Regions from separate parts of the Rhizobium sp. SYY.PMSO genome, predicted to be linked through region 1. Evidence: riboswitches for the same ligand, from Rfam matches in the RefSeq annotation. Region 1 holds a riboswitch; each other region holds the start of a gene.
The links. A riboswitch is a leader RNA that binds a small molecule or an ion and turns the genes downstream of it on or off. The one in region 1 is predicted to bind cobalamin.
Positions count from the first base shown of each region.

Region 2: it holds a riboswitch for cobalamin, as region 1 does, so the genes downstream of both, ACJJVH_RS20980 (ABC transporter substrate-binding protein) here and ACJJVH_RS02090 (aromatic ring-hydroxylating oxygenase subunit alpha) in region 1, are expected to answer to the same signal.
Region 3: it holds a riboswitch for cobalamin, as region 1 does, so the genes downstream of both, fdhA (formaldehyde dehydrogenase, glutathione-independent) here and ACJJVH_RS02090 (aromatic ring-hydroxylating oxygenase subunit alpha) in region 1, are expected to answer to the same signal.
Region 4: it holds a riboswitch for cobalamin, as region 1 does, so the genes downstream of both, cobU (bifunctional adenosylcobinamide kinase/adenosylcobinamide-phosphate guanylyltransferase) here and ACJJVH_RS02090 (aromatic ring-hydroxylating oxygenase subunit alpha) in region 1, are expected to answer to the same signal.

Region 1 covers NZ_CP177349.1:437,022-441,125, forward strand. Annotated here, with positions in the region: gene ACJJVH_RS02075 (L-threonylcarbamoyladenylate synthase) at 1-399, opposite strand, end outside; gene ACJJVH_RS02080 (DUF6656 family protein) at 458-1,075, opposite strand; gene ACJJVH_RS02085 (ACT domain-containing protein) at 1,179-1,592, shown strand; cobalamin riboswitch at 1,811-2,016, shown strand; gene ACJJVH_RS02090 (aromatic ring-hydroxylating oxygenase subunit alpha) at 2,114-3,358, shown strand; gene ACJJVH_RS02095 (2Fe-2S iron-sulfur cluster-binding protein) at 3,361-4,104, shown strand, end outside.
Region 2 covers NZ_CP177350.1:555,870-559,973, reverse strand. Annotated here, with positions in the region: gene ACJJVH_RS20990 (ABC transporter ATP-binding protein) at 1-11, opposite strand, end outside; gene ACJJVH_RS20985 (FecCD family ABC transporter permease) at 8-994, opposite strand; gene ACJJVH_RS20980 (ABC transporter substrate-binding protein) at 1,047-2,063, opposite strand; cobalamin riboswitch at 2,227-2,482, opposite strand; gene ACJJVH_RS20975 (diguanylate cyclase) at 2,564-3,658, opposite strand.
Region 3 covers NZ_CP177350.1:703,902-708,005, reverse strand. Annotated here, with positions in the region: gene ACJJVH_RS21675 (hypothetical protein) at 1-504, opposite strand, end outside; gene ACJJVH_RS21670 (hypothetical protein) at 774-947, shown strand; gene fdhA (formaldehyde dehydrogenase, glutathione-independent) at 1,010-2,200, opposite strand; cobalamin riboswitch at 2,425-2,629, opposite strand; gene ACJJVH_RS21660 (beta-galactosidase) at 2,764-4,104, opposite strand, start outside.
Region 4 covers NZ_CP177349.1:1,632,260-1,636,363, reverse strand. Annotated here, with positions in the region: gene ACJJVH_RS07920 (chloride channel protein) at 1-1,630, opposite strand, end outside; cobalamin riboswitch at 1,812-2,209, shown strand; gene cobU (bifunctional adenosylcobinamide kinase/adenosylcobinamide-phosphate guanylyltransferase) at 2,351-2,875, shown strand; gene cobW (cobalamin biosynthesis protein CobW) at 2,881-3,930, shown strand.

The sequences.
Region 1 (4,104 bases):
GGCGCGGATCAGTTCGCCGGCAAAGCCCTGTGGCACGCGGATGCCGACCGTGTCGAGACCCGCAGTCGCCAGCGGATGGATGCCGCTATCGGGTCTGAGCGGCAGCACCAGCGTCAGCGGGCCGGGCCAGAAGGCTTCCGCGAGCTTGCGGGAGACGGGATCGAAGACCGCGTAGCGCTCGGCCATGGCAAGATCGCTCATATGGCAGATCAGCGGATTGAAGCGCGGACGCCCCTTCGTTTCGTAAATCCGGGTAATGGCGGCGGGGTTGGTGGCGTCGGCGGCAAGGCCGTAGACCGTCTCCGTCGGCAGGCCGATCGGCAGGCCCTCCGCAAGGGTTGCCGTTGCGACGTCTATCGCGGTCTGCGGATGTTCGAGAATATCTATGTGTCGTGCCATGGCCTGCCTGCTTGCAGTTCAGGCCGTTCTTATGCCCTTCGAGTTTTCGGATCAATCGTCAAAGCTGGCGAATGATGTCGCGAAGCTGCTCGTTGCGGGCGCCGAGCAAAAGAACGTTGCGGATGGCGATCTGCGGATCGTGGGTGTGGAACAGCACGCCGTTGCCGCGAATGTCGCGATTGATCGTCAGCTTCTTGTCTTCCGCCGCCTTGTCCGGATGGACGGCGACGGCGAAATACATCCGCGAATATTTCAGGCTGATGTCCTCGAAGAAGTTTTCTTCCTGGCCGATGCGGGCGAAGAAGTTGGCGATATAGAAGGCCCAGTTCACTTCCTGATATTGCGCGAACTGCGTGCGCGCGGCAGTGACGTGACAATAGCCGAGATGCGGCGTGTCCTTCAGCGTGTGATGAAAGATGAGCTTGGGAAAGCGAATGGATTTGTGGAAGCTGTTGAGCCGGTCATGGGTCTTTTCTCCAGCGCCCCTGAGCTTCAGCGCCGTGCGCTCGGCCACCTGTTCATGGCTGAGGTATTCCCGTTCTTCCGCCAGCCAATGCGCCCTGTTGCGGTTGATGCGGCCCGTGCGCAGGAATTCGCTGTGCCCCGTCGTCGGTGCCGCCGGCGCCGGTTCGGGGTCGGCGGGCTTCCCAGCGTCGAAATATCTGAGTTTGGCCATGCCGGATCTCGCTATAAAACTCTCTGGGCGAGAGGATAGATCACAGAGCTTGAGCCGGGCTTAACCGCGCCGGCCCGTCGGCCCCTCGAGGAGATGGAAGAACATGCCGGGAATTACCGATCTCACGCAGCTGCTTTCGAGCATGAAGCCTCATCTTGCCGAGGGTGAGTTCGCCTATTGCACCGTGCCGGCTTCGGCGTTGGGCGGCTACCTGTTTCTGGAGCCGATCGGGCTTTTCCGCGAGAAGGAGGGCGTGACGCTGATCCTTCCGGTGGAGATGGCGCGGCAGGCGGGGCTTCCGGCCGCTCCCGCGATGCGAATGATCACGCTCCAAGTCCACTCATCGCTGGAGGCGGTCGGCCTGACGGCGGCCTTCGCCGCGGCCCTGGGAAACGAGGGCATCAGCGCCAATGTCGTTGCCGCTTATTATCACGATCATATCTTCGTGCCGGCAGGCGATGCGGACCGCGCGATGGCCGCTCTGCTGGCGCTTTCCGCCGCCCAGCCACGCTCCTGAGCGCCGGCTGTCGAAAGGTACTGTCGCAATCAGAATAAAGCGTCATCGATGCGGTGCGGATAACGCATGCGTGCCTCTTCCCGCACAGGCGCATAAGAGGCTGAATTATCTTTCTATATTGGCGTTGTTCGCAACCGTCCGGTGCCCCCGTTTCGCCTGTCGCCAATTTCGAAGCCGATGTCGCATTGCAGCGCAGCCGCCGGCCGGGCGGAGAGCTATGATGCGATCAATCTCAAGGTGTCGTCCGTAGGGAGACGAAGAATTGGGAAGCCGGTCAAAACCCGGCGCTGCCCCCGCAACGGTGGTGGAGTGAGGCATGGCGAATAAAGCCACTGGGTCTGGACCGGCCTGGGAAGGTGCCATGTGGTCTTGGTGACAAGGCCGCTCCAGAGCCCGGAAACCAGCCTTGGGCACATATGATTGACTGACCGCGGCGGGCGGTCGGGACATTGCTTTCGGCCGTCTTCACGCGGTCACGCATGTCCTCCGCTCGCCTTCCGGTACTGCGCGAGGATAGGCGAATGGATATCAACAGCAATGTTCTGCGGCAATTGAAGAACCGCAGGCCGGGTTTCAGCCTGGAGCAACCCTTCTACACCGACCCGGACTACTTCAAGCTCGACATGGAGACGATCTACTATCGCGACTGGCTGTTCATCGGCCATGATTGCGAAGTGCCGCGCGCAGGCAATTATTTCACCGTCCAGATCGGCGATTATCCCGTTGTCATCGTTCGCGGCCGCGACCAGGTCATCCGCGCCTTCCACAATAGCTGTCGCCATCGCGGCTCGCGCGTCTGCACGACCGAGCGCGGCTCCTCGGCAAAGCTCGTCTGCCCCTATCACCAGTGGACCTACGAACTCGACGGCTCGCTGCTGTTCGCCCGCCAGATGGCCGAGGATTTCGACAAGAGCCAGTATTCGTTGAAGCCGGTCCATTGCGAAAGCGTCGCCGGCTATATCTTCATCTGCCTTGCAAAGAACGCACCGGATTTCGCCCCGGTCCGCGCCTCGATCGAGCCCTACATGGCGCCGCATCGCATCAGCGAAGCCAAGGTTGCCTTCCAGAGCACCATCATCGAGAAGGGCAACTGGAAGCTCGTCTGGGAAAACAACCGCGAATGCTATCATTGCGCGGCCAATCACCCCGAGCTTTGCCGCACCTTCCCGGAAGCGCCGACCGTGACCGGCGTGCAGGGTGCGATGAACGATCCGGTCATCGCCGAGCACTGGCAGCGCTGCGAAGCCGCCGGCCTGCCGAGCGAATTCAGGATCTCGCCCGATGGGCAGTTCCGCACCGCGCGCATGCCGCTGATCGAAGGGGCCGAGAGCTACACCATGTCCGGCCGGAACGCCGTCAGGCGGCCGCTCTCGTCCGACGTGACGATCAACGGCATCGGCACCATGCTGTTGTTCCATTACCCGACGACATGGAACCACCTGCTCGGCGACCACGCGATTTCCTTCCGCGTCCTGCCGATCAGCGCCGAGGAAACCGCCGTCACCACGAAGTGGCTCGTCCACAAGGATGCCGTCGAAGGTGTCGACTATAATCTGGAAGAGCTGACCCACGTCTGGACCGAAACCAACGATCAGGATCGCCGTATCGTCGAGGAAAATGCCTTCGGCATCCGCTCGCCGGCCTATGAGCCCGGTCCCTATTCGGAAATCCATGAAGGCGGCGTCATGCAGTTCGTCGAATGGTACACGACGTTCATGATCAACCGGCTGCAGGGCGACCAGGCCAAGCTGTCGGCGGTTGCCTGAGCATGAACATGACCGTCTCCCTTCCACATCGCCATCTCGATCAGATGCAGCCCTGGAGCGACAGGCAGCATCTGCTCGAATGCCTCTCGGTCACACCGGAGGCGCCCGATGTCATGACCTTTACCTTCGGGTCCGACAAGGACAACTGGTTCCGCTATTTGCCGGGCCAGTTCGTGACGCTGGAACTGCCGACGGCGCCGGAGCCGGTCATGCGCACCTATACGCTGTCGTCGACGCCGTCGCGGCCCTTTTCGGTGGCCGTGACGGTGAAGGCGCAGAAGGACAGCATCGGCACGCGCTGGATGTTCGAGAACCTGAAGCCCGGCATGCGGATCAAGGCTTTCGGCCCTCTTGGCGATTTCAGCCATGTCCGTCATCCCGGCGAAAAATATCTCTTCGTCTCTGCCGGCTCCGGCATCACGCCGATGATGTCGATGACCCGCTATATGTCCGACACGGCACCGCTGTCGGATATCACCTTCATCAATTGCTCGCGCGGCCCGGCCGACATCATCTTCCGCTCCGAGCTGGAATATCTCGCCCGTTTCATGCCGAACCTCAATCTCGGCCTCATCGTCGAGGGCTGCGGCCGCACCGATCTCTGGTCGGGGCTGAAGGGCCGTATCGACAAGGCCAAGATCGGCCTGCTGGCCCCCGATTTCATGGATCGCACGATTTTCTGCTGCGGCCCCGAGGTCTTCATGGACGCCGTCCGCTCCATGCTGGAAGCCCATGGCTTCGACATG
Region 2 (4,104 bases), on a different replicon from region 1:
GCGATGCTCATGCCGTCCTCCGGGCACGATAGAGAATGATTGCGAAGGCCGGAGCGCCGAACAATGCCGTGACCACGCCGATCGGCAAGATCTGCTGGGGTATGATGATCCTCGAAATGATATCCGCGCCGACCATGAAGATGGCGCCGCTCAGCGCCGCCACCGGCAGCAGCCGGTCGTGGCCCGGGCCGACCGCAAAGCGGGCCGCATGTGGAATGACGAGGCCAACGAAACCGATCGACCCGACGATGCTGACGACCGCAGCCGTCATGAAGGCCGTCGCGCCGAGCAGGACGATCTGGGCCCGCCGCACGGCAATTCCGAGCGAGGCGGCGGCATCCGTGCCGAAGACAAAGGCATCGAGAACGCGGACATGCGCCATGCAGACCGCAAACCCGAGGATGGCGACCGGCCCCGAAAGATAAACGTCCGGCCAGCGCACGCCGCTCATGGAACCGAGCAGCCAGAACATGACGCCTCTTGCCTGCTCGGCATTGGCCGAGGTGGTGACGATATAGGAGGTAAGCGCATTGAAAAGCTGCGAACCGGCGACACCGCATAGAATGATACGCTCGCTCGTGCCGCCGACGCCTGCCGCGAGCAGGCCGACAAACAGAAAAGCCGCGACCGCGCCGAGAAAGGCGCCGGTGGAAAGACCCACGATCCCGTAACCGAGGCCGAGGATCATGATGCAGACCGCCCCCGTGGACGCGCCGGCGGAAATGCCGAGCACATAGGGCTCGGCAAGCGGATTGCGAAGCAGCGCCTGCAACACCGCCCCGCTCAACGCCAGCGACGCGCCGGCGCTTGCGGCGACCAGCGCACGGCTGAGGCGATAATCCCAGACGATGCCCTGATGGATCCGGCTAAGCTCGAACTGCGTCCCGAACAGCCGGTTCGACACGGCCTTGGCCGTCGTCGACAACGGGATCGAAATCTCGCCGATGGACACGGCGAGACTGATCATGAAGGCCAGAAGCACGAGCGCAGCCATGATAAGCACCGGAAGTGCCCACCATGACCGCCATCTTGAAAACAGGCGCAATTTACTGCGCCATGCCGAAGGACTTGATGCCCTTGGCCAATATTTCGATGCCGTCGATGGTCCGGATGGTCGGGTTCATCGATTGCGCATCCATCATGACGAAATGCTTGTTCTTGACGGCATCGAGCTCGCTCGTGACCGGGTCCTTCTCAAGGAAGTCGAGCTTCACCTTCGGATCGTCGGCCGCATAGCGGCGGCGATCCATCGTCGCGATGACGATGACGGCCGGATTGGCCTGTGCGATCGTTTCCCAGCCGACCAGCGGCCATTCCTCCTCGGTCGTCACGACATTCCTGGCGCCGAGCGTCTTCAGGATATAGGCCGGCGCGCTGTTCTTGCCGGCAATATAGGCATCGCCGTTGACCTCCTTGCTGGAAAACCAGAACACGATCGGCAGATCCTTGGATCTCGCGCCGGCGATCGAGGCGACCGCATTCGCTTCTCGCGTCTTCAGGTCGGCGATCAGCGCATCGCCGCGATCCTTGACGTCGAAGATCTGCGCGAGCTCATCGATCTCCTGGTAGACCAGATCCATCGTGAACAGCTCCTTGCGCACGCCGTCGCCGCCATCCGTATTGACCTTGGCGACGCAATCCGTCGGCGCGATATAGGTGTTGATGCCAAGCGCGGAAAATTGCTCACGCTTGCCGACGGCGCCCTGCGGGCCGACGTGCCATTCGAATTCGGCGGCGACCAGATCCGGCTCCTTGCCGACGACGGACTCAAAGCTCGGATCGTTGTCGGCAAGGCGCGGGATCTTGCTGTTGGCTTCGGCGTATTGCGGCAGGACCGGGCCGACCCAGACGGCCGTTCCCGCAATCTTGTCGGCAAGGCCGAGCGACAGCAGGATTTCGGTCATGCCCTGCCCGATCGAAACGATCTTGGCCGGCGCCTTCTCGAAGGTGATCTTCTGGCCGCAATTGTTGATGGTGAGGGGATATTGCGTTGCGGCGAAGCCGGACGCGGCAAACCCGGTCAAGCCGAGTGCAAATGTAGCGATCGTCAAAAAATGGCGCATGGGAGATCTCGATAGGATAGGAATACGGAGCAGCGTCAGCGCGACCGCGCCGAGAAAAACCGCCGCCGGTTGCGAAGATCCCAATCAAGGCCGATAAACGTCGGATAAGGTCGAAGGCTCAGGTCAATCATTCTCTGTCCCTTCCGGGCATCCCCGCCCGGCTGATTGGATTGTGATCGACGGCAGGTCTCCTGGCTCGCGGATATCTGACGATCATCTGCCTTCCCGCAAGCACGCTTGCAGTGGCATGGCTCAAGGCCCTCGGAGACGGCCGGCAAGTGGCCACTCCTGGATGATCGGCAATCCGCTTACAGTTGCGGGGGCAGCCACGGTTTCGGCCCTTCCTGGGTCGTCCTCACCGTGTTCCCTATTAATCCCCTCGAAGCCTTCCTCGGGGAACCGTCGGGTTCAGTTATTCCGCCGACCCCCTCGACGTCAAGAACGCATGGAGAGCAAAAAGCGGGAATGCCCGTTGCCGGTCACGAAAAGCGACGTTCTGCCTATGCGGCGTCCGCCAGCTCCACCCGGTTTCGTCCGGCCGCCTTTGCCCGATAGAGAGCCTTGTCGGCTGTCTCAAGCACATGCTTGAAATCGGTTGTCGGCTCCAGCGAGCAGGCGGTCCCGATGCTGACGGTGACGCGGATGGCCTCCTGCCCGAACATCAAAACGGTCGCTTCGATGTCCCTGCGGATTTTCTCGGCAACCGTCGCGGCTGCCCGCAGATCGGTGTTCGGCAGCAGAACGACGATTTCTTCCCCGCCATAGCGGGCGGCGATATCGGTCTTGCGCACGGTCCGCCGGATGACATCCGCCACCCGCGCCAGCACGGTATCGCCGAAGGAATGGCCCCAGCTGTCGTTGATCTTCTTGAAGTGATCGATATCGAGCATGATGATCGAAAAAGGGATGCGCCGGATGCCCGCTTCCTTGCAGCAGCGATCCCCTTCCCGCTGCAGGACCCGGCGGTTGGGAAGCCTTGTCAGCGGGTCGAGGCTCGCTTCATTCTCGAGCGCGCGCTGGATGCCGATGCGATATTGCTCCCGGCCCAGCAGATCCGAAAGAAGAAAGACGCCGAGTATATTGACGACCACGGTCGGCAACGTTGCCGAGAGAAGAAGCTCGCGCACCACCGCCCATGGCAGAAAGGCGAGAACGACGAGCGATGTGCAGGTGCCCAGGCCGAGCAACGCCGACCGCTTCCACCCCGTACCGATCCATTTTCGCGGCAGGAGGCTGAGCATATAACCCGCGAACGCAACGATAAAGATGCCGACGACACCGCCGATGGCGCCCACGCCGCCGACCATGAAACGAAACAGGCCCATCATCGCCGCGGCGACCACGGTTCCCAGAAGACCACCGTAAATAGGCGCAAGAACGAGCAGGATCGAGCGCCCGTCCTGGATGACGCCGGGCATCCACTGGATCGGGTCGGCCATCGACAACATGCCGATCAACCCGAACAGCAGCCCGACGGCGACAGATTTCAAAGGGCCGCGGTCGACGATCCGGATGACCCAGGAATAGGCGTAGACGATGATGGCCACCTGCCCCAGGACGCGGATCAGCGAGACCAGATGCGCATCAATTTCCATCGCCGTTCCCGATCTTCACGAGAGGGCCGGCATCCGCATGAACGCCGCCGGCAGGAGATCCCGGGCAATCTCCATGAAATGATCCAGTAAATCCCTCATGCGGGGAAGGCGCCGGGGCGGTCCGCGGCGGGGCACCTGCAATGTCGGTTATCTCCATGGCCGGGCGTTGAAGCGGAATTCCGTCGACGCGTCGACGCGGACTGACATTCCATGGTGCTTGCAAACTTTCCGGGAGAATATGATGCCGCATGAAGGAACGATACTACGTGTGGAGCAGGAAGCGAAAGCTTGCTGCCCGTTCAAGTAAGGGAACAGGCAATCAGCGCTATCTGGAACCATATACACCGGGGTCAAGAGCAAACAGTTAATCCGGCATCCATCTGGCGGAGACCGATGCATGGAGAACACACACCGTCCTCCCAGCGGCCTCGTTTCAATCCACGCGG
Region 3 (4,104 bases), on a different replicon from region 1:
TGCCCGGGTGGCCTTCGGCGCAGCCTTGCCGCCTGCAGACTTGGCCGCGGTGGACTTGGCTGCTGCCGGCTTCGCTGCTGCAGGCTTGGCTTTCGCCTTGCTCTTCGAGCTAACTGTATCGTCTCCGGTCTTCGCCGCATTCAGAAGCGCGACACGACGCCGGCGGTTCTGCTCGAGAGCCTGCTGAAAGCCGACATCATTCTCAGCATGATAGGCGAGATCGTCGAGAAACTCTGCCACATCCTTGACAGCTTCGACGACGACATAGCTCAACCCATGACCGGCATTGACGGAGTCACGACCGACGGTGACGCCAAAGCCGCCGGGGACGCGCTGGAACCAGGTGGAGCGCCACTTCTTGAAGCCGGCTGCATCGCGCTCATACTCTTCCAGATATGCTTTCTGTTCGGCTACTCTTGCACGAAAGGTATCGACGACATTCCGTGCACCAGCCTTCGGCTTATCGGCCTTCTTCGAAGACCACTTATCAAGAAAGTTTGCCATTTGTCTTTTCTCTTCAGGTTAGCGTTCCTTGCCAGGCCGCCGTTGCTCAGGAAGCGATGACGGAGCTCCTCCATAGGGATGCCCGTATAAATGTAAAGGATAGATGTATAATGGCAACACCATCCGTTATTATCTGTAATAATTCGTCTTCCCGGCCGTACCGTAGCCGCTCCGGGATGCCATGGGAATGTAAATTTGTGGTTCAAATCATGAGGAAGGGCAGCGCCGTCTGCTGAACCGAGAAACCTTATTTCCGATCAGGATCTCGAATGTCGACGGACAACTGCCTCCACGGATATCTGCTTGCGATCAGCGACGGCACTGCCGGAATCTGCATGATCGGTGCTACTGATCTGACTTCGGCATCTGCATTTGCCGCCTCTTTGTTGTCCGGCAAACTCATCGCTGTTTGCCCAAACGATACCGGGAGCGAAGATATGTAATTCCGCTCCCGGTCTATGCTCACCTCAACGTCGATCTGCGATCGCGTGAGGTTCGTTTCTCCCTATGCTGCCTTCAACAGATCGCCATGCGGGTCGAGAACGAACTTCGTTGCCGCACCTTGATCGAAGCTTTCATAGCCTTGCGCCGCATCTTCGAGTGAAATGATCCTGGCGTTGACGATGTCAGCGATCGGTAGCCTGTCATGCAGGATAGCCTGCATCAGTTGCCGGTTGTACTTCAAAACCGGTGTCTGCCCGGTATGGAAGGATTGCGCCTTCGCCCAGCCGAGACCGAAGCGCAGAGACAGGCTGCCATGCTGGGCCGCGGCATCCGCTGCGCCCGGATCTTCCGTCACGTACAATCCGGGTATGCCGATCGACCCTGCTGCGCGGGTGATCTCCATCATCTGATTAAGCACGATTGCCGGCTGCTCGCCGCCGGAATGACCGCGCGCCTCGAAACCCACGGCATCGATTGCGCTGTCCACCTCGTTGGTGCCGACAACCTGCGCAATCATGTCGCCGAGACGATCGCTCTTGGAAAGATCGATAGGTTCGAAACCGACTTTGGCTGCATGCGCGAGGCGGTCCTTGTTGAAGTCGCCGATCATGACGACGGCAGCGCCCAGGATGCGGGCGGAGGCGGCAGCCGCCAGGCCGACCGGGCCGGCACCTGCGACATAGACGGTGGACCCCACGCCGACTCCCGCGCGGACCGCACCGTGAAAGCCGGTCGGCAGAATATCCGACAGCATGGTGAGATCGCGGATCTTGGCCATGGCCTTGTCGCGGTCGGGAAACTTCAGCAGGTTGAAATCCGCGTAGGGCACCGTGACGTAGCGCGCCTGACCGCCGATCCATCCGCCCATGTCGACATAGCCATAGGCGCCGCCGGCCCGCGACGGATTCACCGTAAGGCAGACGCCCGTGTCCTGCGATTTGCAGCAGCGGCAGCGACCGCAGGCGACGTTGAACGGAACCGAGACGATATCGCCGACATCGAGCATCTCGACGTCGATGCCCTTTTCGATGACCTGTCCGGTTATCTCATGCCCGAGCACGAGACCCGGCATGGCGGTCGTGCGGCCGCGCACCATATGCTGGTCGGAGCCGCAGATATTCGTGGAAATCACTTTCAGGATTACGCCATGCTCGATGCGGCGGCCATCCGGCGCCTCCAGTTTCGGATCGTCGATATCGCGAACCTCGACCTTGCCGGGTCGCATATAGACGACGCCTCTGTTCCCTGTCATGCCATCTCCTCCTTGATAGTACGCTTGATCATCGTCGCCCGGAATCCCGGGCATCTTCGGATCGGCCCGCTCCTCAACGGGCTGAACAGCAGCGAAATCAGTCCCGCGCCCGCAACTTCGGCGGCGGCCGGGCCGGCGCATGCATGACTGTTACGAAAGCTGCGAGATTGGAACCGGACCGCTTCAAGATGCCCGCATTCGCCTCCCGATCACCCGCCGTGATCAATCAAGCCTGCCGTCAAGGCTGGTTTCCGGGCTTCGGACCTGTCCGTTCGGACGCTCCCGACCACCTTCCCGGCAATTTTGCCAGTGGCATCGGTCGACAGCATTCGGTCCGCTACCGTTGCGGGGGCAGCACCGGCCTGCGACCGGTTTCCCAATTATCCCTCGGCACGATTTGCCAATGGCACCTTGAACACGGTCAGAAGATCATGCCCGGCGCCATGGCGCGCACAGGAAAACGACATCGGCGCCCTACAGGACGACATCGGACGTTTTGTCGATATTACCATAAGAATACCGTCGCACCGCGAACGGCAGGACGAGCCTGCCGTCGAGGCGCGTCACTCGGCCGTAGCGCCCTTGTCCCCATCGAGCCAGACGGCCACGCCGACAGGCGCAAGCTCACGGTTGCCGATGAGAAATTTGGCATCCCGCGCCGCGGGTACGGCCGCCACCGCGCTTCCATAGTTGAATGCGAAGTGCAGCCTTCCGCGCCGCGCAAGGCGAAGATCGCCGAGATCAGGCAGGCCGTTCACGCCAGCCCAGGCAAACGTGTCGCCCATCAGCTTCAGCAGGAATTCGTCGCGCGGCAGCGTGGCACAATAGCGCGCGACATCGTTGCCGATGACGGCGGGCGAACCCGGCCGATAGTCTCCCTGGAACGTCGCCAGCACCGTTTCCGTGGTCCGGACCGTTTCCCGCCATGTGGAGGTCTCGTGGCTCGAATTGCCATAGAGAACAGTCTCGGACTGGAACGGCGGCAAGGACTCGACGCGCGTGACGCGGAAATCCAGGAGGTCGCCAAGCACGCCCGGCGGCAGATCGGCGGGAATGTGCATATCGCGGGTCTTGCTGCCGCTGCGAGGCCCGAACAGCGCCTTGGCGCCGGAAGCCTTGAGGCGCGCAATGAAATCCGGTTCCGGGATGACGAGATCCGGCGCCAGTATCAGCTTGTATCCTTCCAGATCGGAATGCTGGCCGATGACATCGATATCCACGCCGAGACGCGAGACGGCGGAATACCAGTCGAGCGCGATGGCGGAGGCGGCATAGTCGCGGCCCTGCGGCAACGCGCGGGTGGCAAAGCGCGATTCGTAATCGAGCAGCAACGCAACGTCAGCCCTGCCGCGCGCCTCGCCCTTCGGCAACAGCTTCATCTCGGCAATGACCTGCGCGACTTCCCGGTAGCCCTGATCCTCGTCGCTGTTCGGCAGGAGAAGACCGGCGTGGAATTGCTCCTGCGCGAACGGCGCCTGCCGCCAGCGGAAATAGGACACCATGTCGATGCCGTGGGCATAGGCGAGCCACGTCCACAAGCGCACCATGCCATCGGCCGGAGACTGGTTGTGCGAGGCCCAGTTCACCGGCCCCGGCTGCTGCTCCATGACCCAGGCGCGGCCGCGGCCGACTGCCCGGTAGAGATCGTGATTGAAGGCCGTTTGATCGGGATCGCCGACGCGTAGATAGCGCCGCTTCTCCTCGGCGCTCAGCCGCCCGTTCATGAGCCCGCCCATGGGATAAACGTCCCACGAGGCGATATCGATGTCTTCGCCGACCTTGTAGTGATCGAAATCGGTGTTCTGCGACATGAAATTATGCGTGACCGGCCGACCCGGTGAGTGGCGGCGGATGATGTCGACCTGCGCCTTGTTGAAGCTCTTCACCTGATCCGACGAGAAGCG
Region 4 (4,104 bases), 1.2 Mb from region 1:
CGTTCATCTGCGGCTGCAGGAATTCATTGCGATGCCGGATGAAGTCGGAAAGTCCGTGTTCCTCGTCGTCCTTTTCCACGGGGCTCGCGTAGATGTCTGGCACGAGAACCATTCCGGAATATTTCTCGTTCTGATCGACCAGGATGACGCGCTGGGCCGAGCCGATCGGAAAGTTCCGGCGAAACTCCTCGATGCTCATGCCGACGCTTGCAGTGTGCACGTCGGGGCGCATCATGCGGGCGACGGTAAGGCTGCGGATCCAGCCGACGTCGTGGGCGCTGCGGATGCTTTCCCCGCGCAGATGGAAGCGCCATGTGGCGAAGGAGTAGCCGAAGGTCGTGCGGACCACGAGCGACGAGGTGATGACGGCCGCCAGCACCAGCGCCGTGATCGGAAAGTCGCCGGTGATTTCGAGCGCCAGGAACGTCATGGTCAGCGGGCCGCCGATGATGGCGACGGCCAGCGAACTCATGCCGACCACGGCATAGACGACCGGTGTCAGCGTGGCGTGATCGAGATACGGGGCGCAATAGGCGAAGATCTTGCCGAGCAGCGCGCCCATGAACAACGACGCGAAGAACAGGCCGCCCCTGAAGCCGGAGCCGATCGATACCGCGGAGGCCAGCGATTTCAGAATGAAGAGGCCGACCAGCGCCCCCAGCGTTGCATTTGTCGACAGGTTGAGATGCAGCGCGCCGTGACCCGCGGACAGAACCTGCGGCGAAATCAGCGCCAGCATCCCGACGACGAGGCCGCCCAGCGCGGGACGGAAGGCCGGTGCGATCGAACTCTTGCGTGCGAGCTCTTCGACCCAGGCGACGCCCTGCATGATCAGGATGCCGATGCCGGCACAGAAGGCGCCGAGCAGGACGGCCGGAAGATAGTCCGCCGGAACGATCGCGCCGAAATGATCGATGTCGATGGCGAAATCGTCGCCGGCGAGCAACCTTGCGATCATCGTCGATATCAGTGCCGAAACGACGACCGGCGTCAGGGTCAGGATGGAATAGCTGCCGATAATGAGCTCGAAGGCATAGAAGGCGCCGGTGAGCGGTGCGTTGAATGCGGCGGCAATGGCGCCGGCTGCGCCGCAGCCGACGAGCATGCGCAGGTCCGCCCGGCGCATCTGCATCTTGTAGCCGAACTTCGAGGCGATGCCGGCGGCAAGCTGCGTATAGCCTGCCTCGAGCCCGACCGAGGCGCCGAATCCGTTCGAAATCAGGTTTTGCACGGCGACCAGCATGCTGTCGGTGAGCGACATGCGGCCGCCATGCAGCGCGTTGGCTTCGATCGGGTCGACCATCGGCTTCTTGCGCGTGCGCGACAATATATAGAGCAGGATGCCGAGGATGATGCCGCCCGCTATGGGCGCTATCAGCAGCACGGATTTGTCGGGAATCGCCACCGCCGCCGAGCTCAGGCGTTCGTAGTCAGTGATGCCGTAGATGATGCTGTGGAGCTTGCGCGAGATGAAGCTCATCGTGGTCACGGCGCAACCGGAGGCTACCCCCACCAGCGCGCCGGCGAAAACAAGTCCCAATTCGCCACGGCGCAGCAATGCTCTGAACCGACCGAGGTCGAATAGGGCCGAGAAGACGCCGAGGCGGCGCGGTTGGAATTTCTGCAACATGGGAAACGGACGATACGTTTTTACTCGAATGTGAGGACTTATCCTCTATAAACTCCTAACATCAAAGAAATACGGCAAAAAAGCCGCCGATTTTGCAGGAATATTTTGCCTGTTTCGCAATCAGGACGATGGGCGTCGCATCCATGCCCTTGATTGACTTGAAGGAAGTGAAAGCCTAATCATTGCCGGCATAACGAATGGTTCCCGAGCGGCGATCTGCCGCATGGGATGAAAAGGGAATGTGAAGGGACGGACCCAATCCGGGCGTTCTCATCACAGCCGACCCCGCGACTGTAGAGCGGTCAGGGTCTTTCGTTCGGTTTGAATGGCATTCCGCCGGTGGTTCGCATGGGGCGAACGGGCGGGACGGCGTCAAGCCGGAAAAGCCACTGGCGGGGCATCATGATCAGCCGGGGCAGGACGCCTCTCATTCTACGAATCGTCCGCCTTTTCATGATGCATTGCCGGGAAGGCGAGGAAGATCCGCTGGCGCACGTCGGGGGCGACCGGTTTCGGTTCGCCCCCGTCGCGGCGCTTTATCCGCGAGCCAGGAGACCTGCCACGCGTGCCGGGCGCAGAGCCTGTTCCAGGAACGTGAGTTCCGCTGCCAGCACGGAGGTTGTCATGGCACAAGACGAGTTTTCGGCGGGGAGGCGCCTGTTTTTCGGTTTCAGCTCCGCGCTGCCGGCCTGCGCAGTTGCGCGGGAGCGGGAATAGCGCATGTCCTCTTTGACTTCCCGGGCTGTTTTCGTCCTCGGCGGGGCGCGTTCCGGCAAATCCGGATTCGCCGAATCCCTCATTTCGGATAGCGGTCTCGAACGCCATTATGTGGCGACCGGGCAGGCGTGGGACGATGAGATGCGCGAGCGCATCGCGCAGCACCGCGCCGACCGCGGCGAACTATGGCAGACGCATGAGGAGCCGCTGGATATCGTGTCGCGACTGACCGCGATCGATGCCGAAGGGCGCGCCGTGCTGGTGGACTGCCTGACGCTCTGGGTGACCAATCTGATGATGGCGGAACGGAATATGGCGGCGGAGTTTGCCGCCTTGACCGCCTTTCTGCCGACGGCGCGATCGCGGCTCGTTCTCGTATCCAACGAAGTCGGCCTCGGAATCGTGCCGGAAAATCGCATGGCGCGCGAGTTTCGCGATCATGCCGGCCGCCTGCACCAGATGGTCGCGGCGGCGAGTGCCGAAGTTTATTTTATCGCAGCGGGCTTGCCGCTGAAAATGAAGGGTTGATCCACATGAACCAGGAAAAGATTCCCGCCACCGTCATTACCGGCTTCCTGGGAGCCGGCAAGACGACGATGATCCGCAACCTCCTGCAGAATGCCGGCGGCAAGAAGATCGCGCTGATCATTAACGAGTTCGGCGATCTCGGCGTCGATGGCGACGTGCTCAAAGGCTGCGGCGCGGAGAACTGCACCGAGGACGATATCATCGAGCTGACCAACGGCTGCATCTGCTGCACCGTCGCCGACGATTTCATTCCGACCATGACGAAGCTTCTGGAGCGCGATGCCCGTCCGGATCATATCGTCATCGAAACGTCGGGCCTTGCGCTGCCGCAGCCGCTGGTCGCCGCCTTCAACTGGCCCGATATCCGCACGCACGTTACCGTCGATGGCGTCATCACCGTGGTCGACAGCGCGGCCGTTGCCGCCGGCCGCTTTGCCGACGATCACGACGCCGTGGAGGCTCGCCGCGTCGAGGACGATTCGCTCGACCATGAAAGCCCGATCGAGGAACTGTTCGAGGATCAGCTGACCTGCGCCGATCTGATCGTGCTCAACAAGACCGACCTGATCGATGTCGACGGTCTCGGCCGCGTCCGCGCCGAGGTCGCCTCACGTACCGCCCGCAAGCCGACGATCATCGAAGCGAAGAACGGCGATGTTCCTGCCGCCGTCCTGCTTGGCCTCGGCATCGGCACGGAAGGCGATATCGTCAATCGCAAGTCGCATCACGAGCTCGAGCATGAAGACGGCACGCCGCACGATCACGACGAATTCGACAGCTTCGTCGTCGAGCTCGGCCCGGTTGCCGACCCGGCAGCCTTCGTCGAGGCGCTGAAGGGCGTGATCGCGGAACACGATGTCCTGCGCCTCAAGGGCTTTGTCGACGTGCCCGGCAAGCCAATGCGCCTACAGGTGCAGGCCGTCGGCAGCCGCATCGACACCTATTTCGATCGTGCCTGGACGCCGGGCGAAGCACGGGCGACCCGGCTCGTGGTGATCGGCCTGCATGAGATGGACGAGACGATCGTGCGCAAGGCAATCGAGGCGCTGGTCTGATCGATGCTGAGCCTTTGCCGTGCGATACCCCCCTCTGTCGCTTTCGCGTCATCTCCCCCACAGGGGGGGAGATTGGGAGCTCGTGGCTTCATCGTCCTCAAACAACTCACCTCTGAAGTTTCAGGAGGTTTGGGGAATGGAGCGTGTAAGGCATTGCTTGGAATGATCTCCTCC